Regions from separate parts of the Exiguobacterium alkaliphilum genome, predicted to be linked through region 1. Evidence: riboswitches for the same ligand, from Rfam matches in the RefSeq annotation. Region 1 holds a riboswitch; the other holds the start of a gene.
What was found. Region 1 has a riboswitch for FMN ahead of ribD (bifunctional diaminohydroxyphosphoribosylaminopyrimidine deaminase/5-amino-6-(5-phosphoribosylamino)uracil reductase RibD). Riboswitches for the same ligand answer to the same signal wherever they lie in the genome.
Positions count from the first base shown of each region.

Region 2: it holds a riboswitch for FMN, as region 1 does, so the genes downstream of both, KB235_RS06580 (ECF transporter S component) here and ribD (bifunctional diaminohydroxyphosphoribosylaminopyrimidine deaminase/5-amino-6-(5-phosphoribosylamino)uracil reductase RibD) in region 1, are expected to answer to the same signal.

Region 1 is NZ_CP073101.1:1,062,334-1,073,367, reverse strand. Features, by position in the region: gene KB235_RS05575 (methyl-accepting chemotaxis protein) at 1-423, shown strand, start outside; gene KB235_RS05570 (alanine/glycine:cation symporter family protein) at 462-1,823, opposite strand; gene bcp (thioredoxin-dependent thiol peroxidase) at 2,049-2,486, opposite strand; gene KB235_RS05560 (nuclear transport factor 2 family protein) at 2,500-3,303, opposite strand; gene pruA (L-glutamate gamma-semialdehyde dehydrogenase) at 3,474-5,018, shown strand; gene KB235_RS05550 (iron chaperone) at 5,072-5,440, shown strand; partial or broken gene KB235_RS05545 (ZIP family metal transporter) at 5,482-6,283, opposite strand; gene ribH (6,7-dimethyl-8-ribityllumazine synthase) at 6,413-6,877, opposite strand; gene ribB (3,4-dihydroxy-2-butanone-4-phosphate synthase) at 6,877-8,058, opposite strand; gene ribE (riboflavin synthase) at 8,058-8,699, opposite strand; gene ribD (bifunctional diaminohydroxyphosphoribosylaminopyrimidine deaminase/5-amino-6-(5-phosphoribosylamino)uracil reductase RibD) at 8,680-9,762, opposite strand; FMN riboswitch at 9,915-10,057, opposite strand; gene KB235_RS05520 (undecaprenyl-diphosphate phosphatase) at 10,150-10,962, opposite strand.
Region 2 is NZ_CP073101.1:1,259,345-1,270,378, reverse strand. Features, by position in the region: gene KB235_RS06600 (NAD(P)/FAD-dependent oxidoreductase) at 1-1,081, opposite strand, end outside; gene KB235_RS06595 (NAD(P)/FAD-dependent oxidoreductase) at 1,349-2,326, shown strand; gene KB235_RS06590 (Rossmann-fold NAD(P)-binding domain-containing protein) at 2,366-3,220, opposite strand; gene KB235_RS06585 (HesB/IscA family protein) at 3,328-3,684, opposite strand; FMN riboswitch at 3,782-3,923, shown strand; gene KB235_RS06580 (ECF transporter S component) at 4,085-4,672, shown strand; gene KB235_RS06575 (NupC/NupG family nucleoside CNT transporter) at 4,847-6,058, opposite strand; gene KB235_RS06570 (YuzB family protein) at 6,261-6,497, opposite strand; gene KB235_RS06565 (NAD(P)/FAD-dependent oxidoreductase) at 6,596-7,651, shown strand; gene KB235_RS06560 (S8 family serine peptidase) at 7,923-9,359, shown strand; gene KB235_RS06555 (RNA-guided endonuclease TnpB family protein) at 9,434-10,570, opposite strand; gene KB235_RS06550 (DUF1462 family protein) at 10,828-11,034, opposite strand, start outside.

The DNA.
Region 1 (11,034 bases):
GCCGAGACGAGCCGCTCGACCGTCGAACGGATCCAAGCCATCTCGGCGACCGTGCTCCAGTCGGTAGACCATCTGAACGAGACGTCGAGCGAGATGCTCTCCTTCCTCGACACGAACGTCGTCAAAGACTACGACCAACTCGAAGAGGCGGCCGAACAGTACAGCGCGGACGCGGGACGGTTCGAGACGACCGCTTCCGAGTTCGCCGATGCCGCGACCGAGCTCGAACAGTTGACGTCGAACATGATTTCTGTCATCCAAGATGTCGCCGTCACAGTGAACAACGGCGCGCTCGGCACGCAAGAGATTGCCGAGAAAGTGACGCTCTCGGTCGACCGGTTCGGGGAGTTGAACCGTGCCACCGAGATGTCGCAACAAAAGATGGACGAGTTGAACGAACTGATTAGCCAATTCAAAGTATAAAAAATGGAAGCTTCCTGTGAAGGAGGCTTCCATTTTGATTAAGCGATGGACTTCCGCAACTCTTTCTGTCGTTCCAACTCGAACCTTTTCGTCTCTGCGACGACGACGCCGGACAAGAACAATAACCCGATCAAGTTCGGGATTGCCATCAACCCGTTGAACACGTCCGAGATGGCCCAGATGAGGTTCAAATTCGTCGTCATGGCGCCGAGTCCGGCGACAACGATGTATAGGACACGATACGGCACGATCGACCGCTCGCCGAACAAGTAATAAATCGATCGTTCCCCGTAGTAGCACCAGCCGATCACTGTCGAGAAGGCGAAGAAGACGAGCGAGATGGTGACGATCAGCTCGCCGACCGGTCCGAGGAAATACGCGAACGACGCTTGCGTCAACTCGATGCCTTGCAGACCGCTCGCGTATTGCCCGCTCATGACAATCGTCAAGCCCGTGATCGAACAGACGATGAGCGTATCGATCAACACTTGCGTCATCGAGACGAGCGCCTGTCGTCCCGGGAAATCAGTCTTTGCGGCCGCGGCAGCAATCGGTGCCGAACCGAGTCCGGCCTCGTTCGAGAACACGCCGCGCGCGACACCGTATCGAATCGCGGCCCCGAGCGCCCCACCGCCGATTGCTTCGGCACTGAACGTGCTCGCGAAAATAGTCGCGAACGCCGACGGAATCAACTCGAAGTTCATGACGAGAATGGTGAGACCACCGCCGACGTAGGCGAAAATCATGACCGGCACGAACACGCCGACGACTTTCCCGATCGACTTCACGCCACCGAGGATGACGAACGCCGTCAACACCATGAGCGTGAGCCCGGTCACAATCATCGGGACGCCGAACGACGTGTTGAGCGCGAGGCTAATCGAGTTCGTCTGGACGCCGTTGCCGATCCCGAACGCGGCGATGGCCGCGAACAAGGCGAACGTCATGCCGAGCCAACGCTTCTTCAACCCGTGCTCCAAGTAATACATTGGTCCGCCGGCAATCTCGCCCCGCTCATCGACGACACGATATTTGACGGCAAGGATGGCCTCCGCGTATTTCGTCGCCATGCCGATAAAGCCCGATAGCCACATCCAGACGATGGCGCCCGGCCCACCGAGGACGACCGCCGTCGCGACCCCGACCATGTTCCCGGTCCCGACCGTCGCGGCGAGCGCGGTCATGAGTGCCTGAAAATGGGTGATGTCTCCGCGTTGCTTCTTCTGTTCAGCTTTCGCTTTCGGGATGAACGCCTCTCTCAAGCCGAACCCAAGTCGCGTCACTTGGATGAAGCCGAGTCGGACGGTCAAAAAGATTCCCGTCCCAATCAATAAAATAAGTAAGTGTGGACCCCAGACAAGGTCCGATAACGCCGTTAACCAGTTCTCAAATTGTGTCATCTGTCCGTTCCCCCTATGTCGTACCGTTGCCCTTCCCATTTTTCAGAAGATTCACATACCCGTCAAGTTCATCCCACCGCAAAATCCCCTCCTTCTCGTGTAAACAACTTGTCACAAACGGGCTGAGACGTTCGTATACGTGGACATCCATCACAGGAGATTGACATCAAATTGTAAACGATATCTACAAAAAAACGGCCTCCTTTTTAGGAGACCGATTCAAACTTATGACGTGACGGCCGCTACGACTTCGTCGACGTGCCCGTTCACTTTGACGCTCCGCCACTCCTGTTCGATATAGCCGTCCTCATTGATGAGGAACGTCGAACGGACGATGCCGTAGTACTCTTTCCCGTAGTTCTTCTTCAATTGCCAGACGCCGTAAAGCTCCGACACTTCATGGTCGGCGTCGACGAGCAGGTCGAACGGGAGCTCGTGCTTGTTGATGAAGTTTTGATGCTTCTTCTGGCTGTCGGCCGAGATGCCGATGACGACGGCGCCTGACAGTTTCGGCATCGCGTCGCGGAAGTCACACGCCTCGGTCGTGCAGCCCGGCGTCGAATCTTTCGGGTAGAAATAGAGGACGACCTTTTGGCCGCGATACTGTTCAAGCGAGATCATGTCCCCGTTTTGGTTCGGTAATGTGAATGTCGGTGCTAACATCATCGTTTCCTCCTTAACCGAACGACGGATCGACGAGTCGTTCGTCATAGCCGTCGATGGCTTGTTCTAGTTTTTGTTTGAGCGGCTCGAGCACTTCCAAATACTCGACCGGGTCTTCCGTCGCGGCCGCCGCGCGTAACCCGTCTTCCTGTTCATCATACCAGTTCACGTACGCCTCGAAATAGTCGACCATCACTTGCTGGTTCTCCGGGACGGTAAGCGTCTCCGACAACAGGAGGAAGACGTTGTTGTCCGCTTCGAGCGCGACATAGTCCGTCTGCGCGTTGACACGGTCGTAAATCGGGCCGGCCTCGTCTTCCGGTACGTCAGCGAGACGGGCGTTCGCTTCCGGGTTGACCCCGTACTCGTTCGCTTCGATGCCGGTCAACAACTCGCCGACCTCGCCGATGACGTCAATCGGGAGCACGGCCGGTGTCACGACGAGCTTCCAGTCCTCTCCGTCTTTGATGGCGACTTTCGCCAACCGGTTCGGCAGTTCATTCCCGTCCGCGTCTTCCATCTCGTGAACGAGATACGCCACGTCTCCGGCCTCGTTCACCCAACTCTCATAGATGTCCCCAGGGGAAAGCTCACGCGTCACGGCACCGGTCGCCGGGATATCGGTCCGTTCGCCCGCATAATCGAGGGCGGCGAGCGCCTCGGCGTCACCTTGTCGAAGCGCTTCCTGATAGTCCGCATAGACGGTCTCGACCGCTTCCGGGAGCGGTCGTTTCACTTCTTCGGCCGGTTGCTCTTCCCCGTTGCCGCACGCGCCGAGCATCACGACGAGCACAAGCGGAAGGATCCACTTCTTCATCCAATCATCCTTTCCCGTTACCTCTCTTGTCCTTATCCTATCATGACTTGATTTTGAGCGAAAACGACACGCTTTTCTGGAAAATTGTTTCACTAGGATTTCCCTTGATTTTTCGATACAATACAGACGTAAGCGCTTAAATGCACAATCACTTTTAAGGGGGAACGAGAATGATTCCATACAAACATGAACCATTCACAGACTTTACAAACAAAGAGAACGCCGCGGCCATCCAAGCGGCAATCGAGAAAGTGAACGGTGAACTCGGGAAAGACTATCCGCTCGTCATCGGTGGGGAGAAAGTGACGACAGAAGGCAAAATCACGTCTTACAACCCGGCGAACAAAGAGGAAGTCATCGGACACGTCTCGAAAGCGAACCAAGAGCTCGCGGAGCGTGCGATGCAAGAAGCGCTCACAGCGTTCGACTCATGGCGCCACGTCGACCCGGCTGTCCGTGCCGACATCTTGTTCAAAGCGGCGAACATCGTCCGTAAACGGAAACATGAATTCTCGGCATACCTCGTGAAAGAAGCGGGCAAGCCATGGAACGAGGCGGACGCGGACACAGCGGAAGCGATTGACTTCATGGAGTACTATGCGCGCCAAATGCTCGAACTCAAACCAGGTAAAAAAGTCGAGAGCCGTCCGGGCGAATACAACCGCTATGACTACATCCCACTCGGGGTCGGGATCGTCATCAGCCCTTGGAACTTCCCGTTCGCAATCATGGCAGGGACGGCCGTCGCGGCCATCGTTGCCGGGAACACGATCCTCTTGAAGCCAGCTTCGACGACACCGATCGTCGCAGCGAAATTCGTCGAGGTCATGGAAGAGGCAGGTCTGCCGAAAGGTGTCCTCAACTTCATCCCAGGGCCGGGCGCTGAAGTCGGTGACTATCTCGTCGACCATCCGAAGACGCGCTTCATCAGCTTCACAGGTTCACGCGACGTCGGCCTCCGCATCAACGAGCGCGCCTCGAAATTGAACGACGGGCAAATCTGGCTCAAGCGTGTCATCGCCGAGATGGGCGGGAAAGACACGATCGTCGTCGACGAGTCAGCGGACCTTGAGCTCGCAGCACAGTCAATCGTCAAATCGGCGTTCGGCTTCTCAGGACAAAAATGTTCGGCTTGTTCACGTGCCGTCATCGTCGACAGCGTGTATGACACGGTTCTCGACCGCGTCGTCGAGTTGACGAACGAACTCTCGGTCGGAAACACAGAGAAGAACGAACACTTCATGGGGCCGGTCATCGATGCGGCCGCGTTCAAGAAGATCACGTCGTACTTCGACGTCGCGAAAGAAGAAGGACGCATCGTCGCCGGTGGGAAAGCCGATGACTCGACAGGCTACTTCATCGAGCCGACAGTCGTCGCGGACGTCGCGCCGAAAGCGCGTCTCATGCAAGAAGAGATCTTCGGACCGATCGTTGCGTTCACGAAAGCGAGCGACTTCAAAGAAGCGATCGACATCGCCAACAACACAGAGTACGGCTTGACAGGTGCCGTCCTCACACGTGACCGCTCGAACCAAGAGTATGCGCGTCAAAACTTCCACGTCGGGAACTTGTACTTCAACCGTGGCTGCACAGGCGCCATCGTCGGCTACCAGCCGTTCGGCGGGTTCAACATGTCAGGGACAGACTCGAAAGCAGGCGGACCGGATTACATCCAGCTCCACATGCAAGCGAAAACGACGTCTGAGACGTTTTAATCTTCAAGTCCGGCTCAACGTGAGCCGGGCTTGTTTTATAAGGAGGATTATTCATGGAAACGTTCGATGACTTTTTAACAACGATTGACGACCCGGAGCGACGCGCCAAGCTAGACGACGTGTTCGACTGGATACGCCAGACGTTCCCCCATCTCGAGGAGCGCATCGCCTGGAACCAACCGATGTTCACCGACCACGGGACGTTCATCATCGCGTTCAGCGTCGCCAAAGCCCATTTCGCGGTCGCCCCGGAAGCGGTCGCACTCGAACAGTTCGCCGACCGGATCAAGGAATCTGGCTACACGCAGACGAAACAGCTGTTCCGCATCAAGTGGGACCAAGCCGTCGATCAGGAGCTGTTGCACGACATCATCGCCTTCAACATAAAAGATAAGGCGGATCACACCTCATTTTGGCGGTGAACGAAGATCAGGCACGACGGCGTCGACCGTCGTGCCTTTTTTCATCCTAACGCCACGTCTAGTATCATCATGATGGCGAACCCGAGCATCAACGCCATCGCCGCCAAATCCTTATGCCCGTTCTCTTGCGACCCCGGGACGACTTCTTCGACGACGACGAAAATCATCGCCCCAGCGGCAAAACTCAAGGCGAACGGCAAGAGCGGCTCCATCATGTAGACGGCCCATACCCCAATCAAGGCGGCGACCCGACAACTGTCCGTAAAAGAAGCTTTTCCGCCGTGACATTCCTTCCCGCCGTAACGGCAACGAGACGGCTGTCCCTTCTGGAAAGTTTTGAATACCAATCCCGATGGCGAGCGCGATGGCCCCGGTCAACGAAGCGGAAGGAAAGTCAGCCGCGACCGCGCCGAACGCGACCCCAATCGCTAATCCTTCCGGGATGTTGTGAAGGGTGATCGCCAAGACGAGCAATGTGCTGCGCTTCCGTTTTTCTGGCTCGATCCCTTCCGCCTCATCCATCGAGGACGTCGGATGTAGGTGCGGCAGCAACTTGTCGACACCCCACAAAAAGAGTCCTCCTAACAAGAAACCGACTGTGGCCGGGAACCAGGACGGCCAGGCACCCTCGCCCGCCATCTCGATCGCAGGCGACAGGAGCGACCAGAAACTAGCCGCAATCATCACCCCACCGGCAAAACCGAGCATGCCGTCCATCAGCCGCTGGTTGATCGACTTCGTCGTGAAGACAACCGCCGCCCCGAGCGCGGTCATTCCCCATGTGAATAACGTGCCGATTAATGCCTGCATCGCCGGGCTCAAAGACACGAACCGTTCGACCATCGCTGCCGCCTCCGTATCCTCCGTCATGTGTGCTCCTTGTCCTTTTCCACCGCTTCGATCGAACGTAACCCGTCACCACCAAAAAAGGAGAGCGAGACGCCCCCCTTTTTCTTCCTCCCTAAACCTTCCTCAGAAGGCGCGCATCAAGTTGGCCATCTCGATGGCCGACGTCGCCGCTTCCCAACCTTTGTTTCCGGCTTTCGTTCCGGCCCGCTCAATCGCCTGCTCGATCGTCTCGGTCGTCAAGACGCCGAAGATGACCGGCACTTCCGACTGATAGCTCGCCTGGGCGATTCCTTTCGCCGCCTCGTTACAGACGTAATCGAAGTGTGGCGTCGCCCCACGGATGACGGCACCGAGCGTGATGACCGCGTCATACTTCTTACTCATCGCCATCTTCTTGGCGACGAGCGGGAGCTCGAACGCCCCCGGTACGAAGGCGAGCTCGACGTCCTCTTGTTCGACGCCGTGGCGCTTGAGCGCATCTTTCGCCCCGTCTAAGAGACGCATCGTGATCAGATCGTTGAACCGTCCGACGACGATTCCGACTTTCAAGCCTTTTCCAACCAAGTTTCCTTCAAATGTATGCATCATCATTGTTCTCCTCCAAAGTGGTTCATTTTTTGTTGTTTCGTCAGCCGATACTTCTCGTTCGCCGCATGTTCCCCAACGATGATTGGCACCCGTTCCATGACGGTGATGCCACACGCTTCGAGCGCGTCGACTTTCTCCGGGTTGTTCGTCATGAGCCGGACGGTCGTGACGCCGAGGTCGCGGAGCATCGCCGCGCTCACCCGGTAATCGCGTAAATCGGCGTGTAAGCCGAGCGCGACGTTCGCATCGACTGTATCAAGCCCTTGCTCTTGCAGTTCATACGCCTTTAGCTTATTCAACAGCCCAATCCCGCGCCCTTCTTGGCGCATGTATAAGACGACACCGCCTTCGGCCTCGATTCGCGCGAGTGCCGTGTCGAGTTGCGGTCCGCAGTCGCAGCGGTATGACCCGAACACGTCACCGGTCAGACATTCCGAATGGATACGCACGAGCGGAACGTCGCTCAGTCCGTCTTTCACGAGCGCGACGTGTTCTTCTCGGTCGAGGACGTTCCGATACCCGAGCAAGCGAAACCCGCCCTTGGCCGTCGGGAGGGTGACGTCCGCCTCGCGCGTGACGAGATCGGTCTCCATATAGCGGACGAGCGCCTCAATCGTGATGAACTTCAAGTCATGGGCTTTTGCCACAAGTTCAAGGTCCGGCACCCGGGCCATCTCCCCGTCTTCACGGATGATTTCGCAGATGACGGCGACCGGTTCACTACCGGCGAGGCGGGCCAAGTCGACCGACGCCTCCGTATGTCCGCGCCGTACCGAGACGCCGCCTTTTTTCGCGATGAGCGGGAAGATGTGTCCCGGTCGTTGGAAATCAACGGGCCGGGCGTTGACGTTAGCGAGCTCGCGCACCGTATGGGCCCGTTCACTCGCCGAGATGCCCGTCGTCGAGTCGACGTGGTCGACGCTGACGGTGAAGGCGGTCCCATGCGGGTCGGTGCTGTTTTCGACCATCGGCTTTAAGTCGAGCCGGACGGCGACTTCTTCAGCGAGCGCGGCGCAGACGAGCCCTTTCCCTTCCGTGATGAGGAAGTTCATCGTCTCGGCCGTCATCTTGTCGGCAAGGACGACGAAGTCCCCCTCGTTCTCTCGGTCCTCATCATCGACGACGATAATTGGGCGACCTTGCTTCAAGTCTTCAATCGCTGCTTCAATCGTGTCAAACATCACCATCCCGCCTTTCCGTATCCTTGTGACGCCAACGATTCGAGCGTCATCGGTTTTTGATTCACTAACTTCTCCATATATTTTGCCAACATGTCACATTCCAAATTGACCGTGTCCCCGGCTTGTTTCATCCCGAGCACCGTCTCACTGTACGTGTGCGGGATGAGCGAGAGCGTGAAGCCGCGTTCCGTCACATCGAACACCGTCAAACTCGTCCCATCGACCGAGATCGAACCTTTCGGGACGATATACCGGAGAAGCGACGGCTCGCAGCTGATGTCGACGTACACCGCGTTCGCGAGCGGACGTTTCTTGACGATGCGCCCGACCCCGTCGACGTGACCGGAGACGAAGTGTCCGCCGAATCGTCCGTTCGCCGGCATCGCCCGCTCTAAGTTCACACGTGTCCCCGGGCGGACGCCGTCAAGGCTCGACGCTTTGAGCGTCTCGGGCATGACGTCGACTGCGAACGTCCGCTCGTCGAACGTCGTCACCGTGAGACAGATCCCGTTGACCGAGATGCTGTCCCCAAGTTTCACGTCCTGCAAGACGATGTCACCCGTGAGCGTGAGCCTAAGCGATGGCCCGTTCCGTTTCACCGCTTTGACGCTACCGATTTCTTCAACGATTCCTGTGAACATCGGACTCCCCCTTTCGCATGACGAGTTTGATATCGTTGCCGATCGTCTCGACAGAACGAACGTCAAATTGTTCGATTGCCTCGAGCGGTCCGTCATGATTCGAGCGATAGAACCCGGCCTTGCCACCGAAGACGCGTGGGGACTGATACATGACCCACTCGTCGATGTATCCCCCGTCTAAGAGCGACGTCACGAGCGTCGGACCGGCCTCGACGAGGAGACGGCCGATGCCGCGGGCGTACAGTTCCTCGAGCACCCGTTCGAGCGTCGTATAGTCCGCCAGTTCGACACCACGCGACTCGAGTGCCTCACGTCTCGACACATCATCGGACGTCGTATAGACGAGCACTGGTAGTTCGTTCGCCGTGCGGACGAGCTGGCTCGCGTGCGGCACGTTCAACTCTCGGTCTAACACGACACGCAGCGGTTGTTCGGTCGGCCGCTCGAGTCGCGCCGTGAGCGCCGGGTCGTCCGCGATGACGGTCCCGATTCCGGTCAACACCGCGTCGACGTTCGCCCGTAACGCATGGACGTCGAGCCGGGCTTCCGTCCCGGTCACCCATTTACTCTCGCCGGTATCGAGTGCGACTTTCCCGTCGAGGCTCGTCGCCGTCTTCAAGATGACGTACGGACGCTTCGTCTCGAGCGAGCGTAGGAACGCAGGATTGAGCGCTCGGGCCTCACTTTCGAGTAGACCGACCTCGACCTCGATTCCGGCCGCTTTCAAACGCTTGATGCCGCGTCCCGCGACGAGCGGATTCGGATCTTCCATCGCGATGACGACCCGGCGGACGCCGGATTCGATCAAGAGATCGGCGCATGGCGGTGTCTTCCCGTGATGCGAGCACGGCTCGAGCGTGACGTACACGGTCGAACCGAACGCGGACGCGCCGGCCATCCGGATGGCGTGCACCTCGGCATGCGGTTCGCCCGCCTTCAAATGGGCGCCGAATCCGACGACCCGGTCGTCTTTGACGACGACGGCGCCGACGAGCGGGTTGACCCCGGTCTGTCCGTCGGCGCACTTGGCCAATTGGATGGCATGTTGCATGTACTGTTTCATAATCTCCCTCCTTGTTTCGTACAAACAAAAAAGACCTGAAGGACATGTCCTCAAGGTCTCGGTGGGAGGTGTCAGCCGTATTTGGGCAAGCCAAATAAACGTTTTCTTTACAGAAAAGCGTACGACGAACTACAGGTCGCGCGGACCTGTCGATTTTCCTTCTCCCATCCAGACTATACTGTCGGCTCTAGAGTCTCACTAGATCCACCGTTCGCACACGTGCGCCCGGGTCACGGACTTAAGGCGTTCGCCTATCACCGCCGGTTGGGACTTTCACCCGACCCCGAAGGAATATTTGTTTGTACGCCCTTACTTTAGCGCAAAAAAGAACGGAAAGCAAAGAGGAAAGTGCAAAAAAAGCGCCACTCCGAGGAGCAGCGCTTCAAATCAAGCCAAGAAGAGGACGACGAGAATCCCGACCGCCCAGCAATAGAACGAGAAGTACTTGAGCTCGCCCTTGGCCATGATGTGTTGGAACCATTTCAGCGACACGGCCGTCAAGATGTATGAGGCGATGAACGCCACGATGAGCGGCCCGAACAGCTCGCGCGTCTCCGGGTTCGTGAACAGTTCCGGTCCGTCCAACACGATTGTGCCGAGACTGACCGGGATGAACATGAAGAACGAGAAACGGAGCGCCGTCTCTTGTTTGATACCGAGGAGGAGCGCCATGACGATCGTCGCGCCCGACCGGCTAATCCCTGGGATGAGCGCGGCCGCCTGGGCGAGCCCGATCAAGATGGCGTCACGGAGCGTGATGCCGCCGTCGCCTTTGCTCCCACGCATGTTGCGGATGAACCAGAGCGCGAGACCTGTGAGAATCAACGTATACCCGACCGTCGCGACACCGCTTAGCGTCTCGCCAATCCAATCGCCGAAAACGACACCGAGCACGCCGGCCGGCACCGTCGCCACGAGCAACAGCCCGATGAACTTGACGTCAACCATCGTGTCGTCGCTACGATCTTTTTTAAACAAGAACGTCCAAAGACTGACGACGAGGCGGACGACGTCTTTCCGATAAATCGTCAACACGGCGAGGAGCGAGGCGAAGTTAACGAAAATCTCGAACGACAGCCCCGGCAACTGAATGTTGAGCAGCTCTTGGAAGATGACCAAGTGCCCACTCGACGAGATGGGAATCGGTTCGGTGAAACCTTGAATCACACCGAGCAATAAGTAAAATAACCAGATTGTCATATTAAATGTTCCTCTTTTCTTTTTTCACTCAATGCGGCTATTTTAGCAGACTCTATCTTACACTGACCACTC
Region 2 (11,034 bases), 200 kb from region 1:
CGTTGTGACCAAGTGACGCCACAGTCCCCTTGCTCTCGTACGTGAATTTCGAAGTCGATTTCCCGTTGATGAGCGCGGCGATGTTTTTCGCGACGTTGTGTGCTTGTTGTGTCGCGATTTGAGCTGTCGGCGGGTATGGACGGTTCGATACCGGGTCCATGACGGCCGAGCAGTCACCGATGATGAAGACGTTGTCGTGGCCAGGGGCACGGTTGTCCGCCTCGACCATGACACGGTTACGCACCGCTTCAAAGCCTGACTTCTCGATAATCGGGCTACCGCTGACGCCACCTGTCCAAATGATCGTGTTCGCGTGAATCGTCTCTGTCGTGTCACCTTGGAGTGGTCCGAACGTGACAACGCCCGGCTCAACACCTTTGATTCCGTTACCGAGCTTCATCTCGACACCGTTGCGCTCGAGCCATTTCTGGGCGTATGTCGTGAGGTCTGGATCGAATCCAGGAAGGACAGTCGGAGCTGCCTCGATGTTGACGATGCGGACCGCTTCGCGTGGGACGTCATACTGTTTGCAAAGTTCAGGGATTCGGTTGACGAGCTCACCGAGGAACTCGATTCCTGTGAAGCCTGCACCACCGACGACGATTGTCACGTATGAACGATCTGCCGAGTTGTTTGATTTATATTCCGAGAATGAGTACTCGATATGGTTTTTGATTTTACGCACGCTGTTGAGCGAGCTGATCGTCATCGCGTTCTCTTTGAGGCCCGGGATACCAAACGTTTCCGGAACACCGCCGAGCGCGAACACGACGTAATCATATTCGACTGTCGAGCCGTCTGTGAGCAACACTTGCTTAGTCGTAGTATCGACGCGATCGACGATCCCTTTGACAAATTTCACTCGTGACGGGTTGACGACGTCGTTGATGTAAATACGAGCTTGCTCAGGTTTCATCGTCCCTGCCGCCGGCTCATGGAGCCATGTCGTTTGATAGTGGTAATCATGTTTGTTGATAAGCGTAATGTTCGCATCTCCAGCTGAAAGTGTCTTCTGGAGGTTGACCGCTGTGATCAATCCACCAAAACCTGCGCCGAGAATAACAATGTTAGGTCGTTTCATGTTCATTTCCACCTTATGTTTCTTAGATTTGTTTTCTTGAACAATCATGTTGTGTGTTTTTTCACATAGATGTTCACAATAAAGCCTAAACCTTGTTCAACCAATGTTCACAATTGCTTCTATGCCATTGTACGCTCTTTGTTTCGATTTCTCAATGGAAAAGCTTATCTTCTTGAATTTTTTTTGAATCTGTTGCATGTTTGTACAGAATGGATTTAATTGACGATTGTCATTATAATAAATGTATACGTTTTGAGGAGGAATTCGATGAAATCGACGAAAGATGTGATCATCATCGGTGGCGGCCCAGTCGGGTTGTTCACCGCATTTTATGCAGGTATGCGCCAACTCGATGCGACGTTGATTGAGAGCTTGCCACAACTCGGCGGCCAATTATCAACGCTCTATCCAGAAAAATATATATACGACATTGCCGGCTTCCCAAAAGTGAAAGCCCAAGATTTGATTGACCAACTGAAAGCTCAAGCCGATCAGTTCGAACAGGACTATCGCCTCGGCGAGACGGTGGAAACGGTCGAACGCCTTGAAGACGGCACGTTCCACATCACGACGAACAAAGATGAGTACCATACGAAAGCGATTATCATCACAGCCGGGAACGGGGCATTCGCCGCACGTCCGCTCGGTCTCGATGGATGCGAAGACTATGCGAACTTACATTACTTCGTCGACAACATGGAGAAGTTCCGCGATCGCCGCGTCATGATCGCCGGCGGCGGCGACTCGGCTGTCGACTGGGCGCTCATGCTTGAAGGCATCGCCAAAGAAGTGCACATCGTCCACCGTCGTGACCGTTTCCGCGCCCACGAACATACGGTCGAGCAGATGAAAGCCTCGACAATCAACGTTTGGACGCCGTACAACATCGAGTCACTCTCAGGAGAGACGCACATCGAGTCGGTCGAATTGACGGACAAAGACGGTGCGTCGAAGTTCATCGAAGTCGACGACTTGATTTGTAACTACGGCTTCGTCTCGTCACTCGGCCCAATCAAGAACTGGGGTATGGAGTTCGAGAAGAACACGATTCGTGTCGACTCACGTATGGAGACGACGGTCGCCGGCATCTTCGCCTGCGGAGACATCGCCACATACGAAGGAAAAGTCAAACTGATCGCGACAGGCTTCGGTGAAGCCCCGATTGCCATCAACCAAGTGAAGCAGCTCGTCGATCCGACGGCGCGTCACCCACAACATTCGACCTCGGTATTTGCCGGGAAATAAGTGATTCGGCCCCTCATCGATTGATGAGAGGCCGTTTTTTCATTTGCGAATCGTTTGGATGATGACCCGGTCGATCCAATCATCAAGTTTCGTGAAAACGAAGCCCGCCTTCTTCGCCTCGGCAATCGACATGTAATAGTCGACGTCCGTGTCGTAAGGCGAAGATTCCCCGTCTTTGATGATATGGACCGGCTTGTCGAGATGTTGACCGATTCGCTCCATGAGCGCCCCCATCGAGATGATCCCCTCGCTTGCGGCATTGAACGGCCCGGTCACGTTCGCCCGGCCGACCCATTCCAAGAAAGCGGCCGCTTCAAAACTTGAGATGAAGCCCATCTTCGCCTCCGGACGATGGAGGACGATCGGCTCTTCCCGTCGAATCGCATCGACGTAAAACTTGAGGCGGTCCGTATAGTCGTCAGGACCGAGCACAATCGGGAGCCGGACGGTCGCGACCGGGAATGAGGCCCGGTTGAAGAAGTACGATTCCGCCTCCCGCTTCCCTTGACCGTAATCGTGCTCGGCATCGAGATGATAGTCGTAATGGAGCGGGTTGAAGTCACTCTCCTTCAGCTCGGAGCCGGGTGCGTACACGGACATCGTCGACGTGAGCACGTACTTCCCGACTTGGTCCATGAACGCATCGGCTGCGATTTTCGCCTGATAGGGCGTGAAACAGATGTTGTCGTACACAAGGTCGTAACGTTCCCGTGACAAGTCTTTCATCGTCGCCACCGATTGACGGTCTCCTTTGATGGATCGGATGCCTTCCGCCTCCGGTACTTGCAGTTGCCCTCGCGTCACAATCGTCACGTCGTCTCCCGCCTCTGCCAATCGAAGCGCCAGCCGTTTACCAAAATAGCGCGATCCACCGAAAATCAGTACTTTTCTCATCCTCCCTGCCCCCTTTTCATCCTTCTGTCTCCAATATTCCCGTTCATTTCCTTGGAATAACCTACGAACAAAAAAAGGTCACAGACGTATGTCTGCAACCTCCCCGTTTAGCAATCTCCTGGTGTCCCGGCGTTCGTCGCCGTCCGGAAACTCGAACCGCAACCGCACGTCGCGATGGCGTTCGGGTTCTTGATCGTGAATCCACCACCGAGCATCGACTGCTTATAGTCGATCTCGAGCCCGTCGACGACTCCATGGTCGGCCTCGGCGACGATGACGCGGACCCCGTGATGGTCGAACTGGACGTCCTTGTCCGTCTTTTCCTCGTCGAATCCCATCCCGTATGACAGACCGGTACACCCACCGCCTTGTACTTTGATCCGTAAATACTGTCCATCGGGGCGTTCGGTCTGTTTCATCATATCGATGACCTGAAGCGCCGCTGATTCTGTCAAATGAATCATCTGAACTCCTCCTTCATTATCTTAACCTCAAGTCAACTCGCTTGAGATTTTGTGGATTATCTTGTATAACTAAACTGTAACAAAAAAAATTAAATCGTTCCATCTTCGGGGCAGGGTGAAATTCCCGACCGGCGGTATTGAAGACAAGTTCTTCTCAGCCCGTGAGCGAGCAAGGCGTTGCTTGCTGATTTCGTGAGATTCGAAAGCCGACAGTATAGTCTGGATGGGAGAAGATGGCGGCATCCGACCGATATTCGGATGTTTTCTTTGACGTGGTCTTTTCCGCGACGGGAAACATCTATTTCGTATGCGCGTAAACTCTCCCGATTGTTATGATGCAATCGGGTTTTTCTATGCGACGGGTGCCATTCATCAAGGAGCGACAAAAGGAGAGATTTTGATGAAAACAACGCGCAACAAACGATTGACTACACTGGTGACGTTATCGATGCTCGGGGCGATCTCATTCGTACTGATGCTCTTTAACTTCCCGCTGCCTTTCCTACCACCGTTCCTAAAAGTGGACTTCAGTGACATCCCAGCGCTCGTCGCCGGTATCGTCTTCTCGCCACTCGCAGGCGTCGTGGTCGTCGCTCTAAAAAACGTCCTTTATTATGTCTTTAACGGCGGCGGCGTTCCGGTCGGTGAACTTGCAAACTTCTTCGCAGGTGTCGCCTTCATGTATCCGGTCGCTTGGTTCTACCATAAACGTAAAACGAACAAAGCGCTCGCTTCAGGTCTTCTTGCCGGAACGATCACGATGGCGCTCAGCTTGGCAATCTTGAACTATTTACTCATCTTACCGGCATACGCGTTCTTCTTCGGGATGGCTGAGATGGCCGATCCGGCTGTGAAGACGAACCTCGTCCTTTATGGAATCTTGCCGTTCAACCTCATTAAAGCGTTGTTGATTACAGCATTGTTCGTCCCGCTCTTCATTAAATTGAAGCCGTGGATCGAACGCCAGCGCATGCAACTCCAAGCATAAGTGGAAAGCACCTAGAAATAGGTGCTTTTTTCTATGGACCCGTTATAAAGAAAAGAACCGGCACGCCAATTGGCCGAAGCTATGAGAAGTGACTGCATCTCGTCACGGACGATCAGCGTGCTTACAAAAAAAGAGCGACCACCGAAGTGATCGCTCTGATTCTCTCGTATTCGATTAGAGAAGGAGTCCAGCGAGTGTCGCTGACATCAAGTTTGCAAGCGTACCTGCGAGGATTGCAAGGACACCCATCCGTGCGATGTCACCGCGACGGTTTGGCGCCATACCACCAAGACCACCGAGAAGGATTGCGAGCGACGAGATGTTGGCGAATCCACAGAGTGCGAACGCCGTCATGGCTTCCGTACGAGCCGAAAGCTCACCTGTGCCAATGATTGGTGCGAACTCAGAGAAGGCAACGAACTCGTTCAAGACAAGTTTTTGTCCTAGGAAGCTACCGAACTGAACGGCATCTGCCCAAGGAACACCGATGACGAATGCGAGTGGAGCAAACACATAACCAAGAATCAATTGAACCGTAAGGTCACCGAATCCGAACAAGCCACCGATTCCACCGAGAATCAAGTTGACGAGTGCAATCAATGAAACGAAGGCGAGAAGCATCGCACCGACGTTCAAGGCGAGGAAGAGACCGTCCGAGGCACCGCGTGCGGCCGCATCGACGAAGTTCGCTGCTTTGTTCTCTTCATCTTCCGCGATTTCGATGTTGTCATCCGGCTCATCCGTCTCAGGAACGATGATCTTCGCGAACATGAGACCTGCTGGAGCAGCCATGAAGCTCGCTGCGAGCAAGTATGAAAGCGGGACACCAAGTGCGGCGTATCCAGCAAGTACCGAACCGGCAACCGAGGCGAGACCACCGACCATGACTGCGAAGAGCTCTGATTGTGTCATCGAAGGAAGATACGGTTTGATGACGAGCGGTGCTTCTGTTTGACCGACGAAGATGTTCGCCGTCGCCGAGAGCGACTCTTTACGTGACGTGCCGAGCGCTTTCGCGAGCGCCGTCCCGAGGATCCGGATGACCCACTGCATGACGCCGATATAATAAAGAAGTGCGATAAGCGAAGACATGAAGACGATAATCGTCAAGACTTGGAATGCGAAGACGAAGTTGTCCCCGCCTACAGCTGTACCGAAGACGAAGCTAATTCCTGCGTTCGCCGTGTTCAACACGTTTTGAACCCCTTCCGAGATCCAAAGTAAGACGGCCCGCCCTGCTGAAGTGTAAAGGACGAGGAAGGCGAACAAGAACTGAATCGCGAACGCCGCTAAGACTGTGCGCCACTTGATGGCTTTACGGTTGGTTGAAAAGATGTAAGCGATTCCAATTAGTGCCAAAATACCAACCACACTCATGATTTTCATTGGTGTTGTGCTCCTTTCATATTAAGAAAAGCTATTATTTGTGTCATACCCGAAAAGAGATGTGTCCTACCGTTTGAAACGCTTTCTTTTTTTGATGTTAAACGTCAGACAACCTACATTCGAACCTCTTTGAATATAACAGACCGTTTTTAAAAAAGCAACGGGTCAAAAAGAAAAAAAGTTTGAAGAAACTCCAAACTTTTTACCATGCCATCTCTTCGATTTTTTCATATACGTTCGTCACGAGTTCTTCGGGCGTCTCTCCCGTCACGACCTCTCCATCGACGAGACAAAACAAGTCGAGCGCACAGACGCCGCAATAGCCGGTACAACCGTACTCGACGACGTCGAGGTCAGGGTCGCTTTCGAGCTTGGCGCGGGCGATTTGAGAGCCCATCGCTAAGTTCGAGGCACAGAACTCGATGATTGGATTCATCATTGCTTTCACCGTCTTTCTTTCCTATAGAATCAGGAAAATGGTTCTTCTACGGCAGATTATAACATGATACAGTTAAAGAGTAACAAAGGGGGATTTTTATGCGCAAATTAGTCGTCTTAGGGGGCGGTTACGGGGGAATGCGTGTCATCGAACGTGTGCTCAGCCATCAGCTGAATGACATCTCGATCACACTCGTCGATCGCCTGCCTTATCATGGATTAAAAACAGAGTATTATGCTTTGGCCGCGGGAACGGTGTCAGATCGTGACATCCGAGTCGACTTCCCGGAAGGAATCGACTACATATACGGCCAAGTGACGGACATCGACACGAATGACAAAATGGTACTCCTTGCAAGCGGGGAAAAAGTTCCGTATGACGACCTCGTCATCGGGCTTGGCTGTGAGGACAAATACCATAACGTGCCCGGTGCAGCCGAGTTCACGTATAGCATCCAGACGCTCGAAGAATCACGGAAGACGCAACAGGCCATCAACGGGCTCTCACCCGGTTCTGTCGTCTCCATCGTCGGAGCCGGACTGTCTGGCGTCGAGCTCGCCAGCGAGCTTCGTGAAAGCCGCCCGGATTTAACCGTCCGTCTCTTCGACCGCGGTCCTTCCGTCTTATCGTTCTTGTCGAATCGCGTCTCGATGTACGTCCAGTCCTGGTTTGAAGACCACGGTGTCGACGTCATCAACAACGCCAACATCACCCGCGTCGATGCAGACGGGTTATGGAATCACGACGACCTCTTCGCCTCAGACCTGATTGTCTGGACGGCCGGTATTCAACCGGTCGCCGTCGTCCGGAATCAAGGATGGGAACTCGACGGCGGTGGTCGAGTCAAGTTGACATCGCATCATCACGTCCCGGAAGCGCCGGACGTCTTCATCGTCGGGGATAACGCGAGCCTGCCTTACGCCCCTTCCGGTCAATTGGCAGAGGCACAGGCCGAGCAAATCGTCCAAGTGTTGCTCTGCAAATGGAAAGGCGTGGCATATCCCGACTTGCCAGCGATCAAACTCCGTGGGACGCTCGGTTCGCTCGGAAAGAAAGCCGGCTTCGGCGTCTTCATGGGCAAACAATCGCTCACTGGGAAAGTAGCGCGGTTACTCAAGTCCGGCATACTCTGGAAGCATAAAGTCATTAAATAACGGTTCAGTTGAAGTCGCGACTTCCTTTATGGAGGTCGCGTCTTTTCACGTCCGGAACGTTTTGCGAATCCGCATGGGCGTGACAAAAGTCCTGAACCGATGTCCCCGTTTCCACATTTTTAATATTCAGAATATTGATACAATTGACATCTACATCCCAATGGAAATCCTTGTTACATTATGGACACGGCAAACAACATGCGTCGCTCGTCGCCTCATCGGACCGGCGGACGCGTCAATAACGCCTACATAACCTAAAGGGGGAACCACATTGAAGAAGAAAAAACTTTGCAGTACCGTCCTCGCCTCGCTTCTCGTCTTGTCATCTGCTCCACAAGTCGCGGATGCGTCTAGCGACAACGGGAAAGAACGTGTCATCGTCGTATTCAAGGATTCGGCCAAGAAGAACCCGCTCTCGATTCCTGGACTCGAAGTTCGTCAGCAATACGCGAACATTCCGGCCGCGGCGCTCGAAGTGCCAAAAGCTGCACTTAATGGCTTGAAGAACAACCCGAACATCGCCCACGTCGAAGTCGACCAAACGGTTCAAATCGAAAACCAGACACAAGACTGGGGCATTCCAAAGCTAAAAGCGCCGGCCGCTTGGCAAAGTGGATTCACCGGGAAAGGCGTCAAAATCTCCGTCGTCGATACCGGCATCTCGGCACACCCTGACTTAACGATCTCGGGCGGTGCCTCGTTCAGTAGCGTGACAAGCTCATACGCCGACGACAACGGTCACGGGACTCACGTTGCCGGAATTATCGCCGCTCGCAACAACAGCATCGGAACGGTCGGAATCGCCCACGAAGCGAGCATCTATGCCGTCAAAGCACTTGAAGCAAACGGTAGCGGTAGCTTATCGAGTATCATCGCCGGAATCGACTGGTCGATCTCGAATCAAATGGACATCATCAACTTGAGCTTAGGTACGACGAGTCACTCGTCAACACTTCAACAAGTCGTCGACCGCGCCAATAACGCCGGCATCCTCGTCGTTGCTGCTGCCGGGAACAACGGACGCGCCGACGGAACAGGCGACCTCGTCAACTACCCGGCTCGTTACAGCTCAGCCATCGCGGTCGCAGCGACGGATATCAACAACAACCGCGCCTCGTTCTCAGCGACAGGTAGCACGGTCGAAGTCGCAGCTCCAGGTGTGAACATCAACTCGACGCTTTACAATGGCGGCTACGGTCCATTGAGCGGTACATCGATGGCGACACCTTACGTCGCGGGTAACTTGGCGCTCATGAAACAAGCGTATCCATCACTCTCAGCATCGCAACTCCGCACACGCTTGTCGCAAGACGTCATCGATCTCGGTCCGACTGGTCGCGACACGTGGTTCGGTAACGGGCTCGTTCAAGCTCCAGCTTCTGGCGGCACATCGCAACCAGTTCAAGCGCTCGCGACGACGGTCACAACGTCAAAAGCAACGTACACTGCCGGTGAACAAGTCTCGATCTCATCGACGGTTCGTGATGCGAACGGTCAAGCTGTCGCCAACGCGGACGTCCGCGTGACGGTCACACAACCGAACGGCGCGACGTTGACAGGGACAGGCAAGACGGCAGCGAACGGTTCGATCACGTTCACGCTCTCGACGACGTCTTCTTCACAAAAAGGCACGTATCAAGTGAAATCAGACGCGACGCTCTCAGGCTACACGGCCGGTTCGGCGACGACGTCATTCCAGCTCCGGTGAACTACTCACCACTTATTCGCTTCGCAAATTGAAGTGGGAGCTTCTTGGGAAGACCGTGCTTTGACTAGCCACGGTTATGGGCCAAGCTCGTCGGGCAGTCCCTGCCCTGAAGACATGATTTCCTCGGCGAGGCACAACAGGTTGCGGCTCGCGTTGACGTCGCGGTCGTGGTGCGCGCCGCACGCGGCACACGTCCACTCGCGGATGTCCAACCCCTTCTTGCCGCCGTTCTCGCCACAGGCCGAACAGATCTGGGTCGAGGCGAACCATGGGTCGGCCTTGATCAGCGTCCGTCCGTAGAACCTGCATTTGTAAGAGAGTTGGCGGACGAACTCGCCCCATCCGGCGTCCCCGATCGACTTCGCCAGACGGCGGTCTTGCATCATCTCCCTCGCTCGGAGTGTCTCGACCACGACGACTTGGTTCTCGTCGACGATGCGCCTTGACAGCTTGTGGAGGAAGTCGTGCCGTCGGTTCTTGACCTGTTCGTGTCTCTTCGCGAGGAGGAGCCGGGCCTTCTCGCGGTTGTTGCTTCCCGGCTTCTTGCGGGCGAGGGCGCGCTGCGCTTGTTTGAGCCGCGCCTCGGCCTTTCGCAGGTTGCGCGGGTTCGGGACCTTCTCCGTGACGAGGTCGTCGTTCGTCATGGTGGCGAAGTGCTCCAGCCCGAGGTCGACCCCGATGATGTGCTCGGCCGGGACCCACGGCTCGTCGGCCTGCTCGACGAGGAGCGACACGAAGAACCTGCCCGTCCTCGTCATCGACACGGTCGCCGACCGGATCTCGCCGTCGAAGCCGCGGTGCTGTGTGAAGCGGACGAACCCGACCTTCGGGAGCCGTACGCGGTCCCCCTCGATGCGGATCGTGCCGTGCTGGTTGTTCGTCGTGTAGGAGGCGCGCGACCTCCGTCTCGACTTGAACACCGGGAAGCCGGCCGTCCCGGCGAGGAACCTCGCGAACGCCGCGTCGAGGTGCAGCTTCGCGTTCGCGAGCGCGAGGCTGTCCGCCTCGCACAGGAACGGGAACAGCGGCTTGTAGGAGGCCGGCGTCGGCGGTTTCCGCCTCGGCCCGCCGCCCGCCTTCGCCTCCTCGTGGATGGTGATGCGGTCCTCGAGCAGTTTGTTGTAGATGAAGCGGGCACAGCCGATCGTCTTGATTAGGAACTCGGCCTGTGCCGCGGTCGGGTGGAGCCGGTATTTGTAGCCTTTCAGCATGTCCTCCCCTCCTTTGCCGGGTGTCAGGATGAGTCTCGTCCCATTCCGATACCCGCGGAGGGGGCGATGAAATCTGACGGAGTCACGAACTTTTGTTCGTCGTTCCGTCACAGCGGTGGCCGAAGGCGTCGGGGACGGGCGATTCATCTCCCACCTTCGCTGGGCTTCGCCCTGAGCCGCTTAGAGGTGGGAGATGAATCGCCTATTTTAGTTAAAAAAAGAGTCGGCCGCGTCCTTTGGACACGTCCGACTTTTTTTTACACTTGGTCGATGGCGGCATATACTTTCCGCAACTGGACGACCCCTTCGTCCACGACTTCCCCATTCAAGAGCACGAGCGGATAAAACCACTCATCTTGTTTGAGTGCCTCAGAAAACTCATCCTCGACCGTCTCGAAATCGATATATTCGAACTCGAAATGGTGCTCTGGATACTTGCGGCCGAGTGCGCTTTGCAACCATTC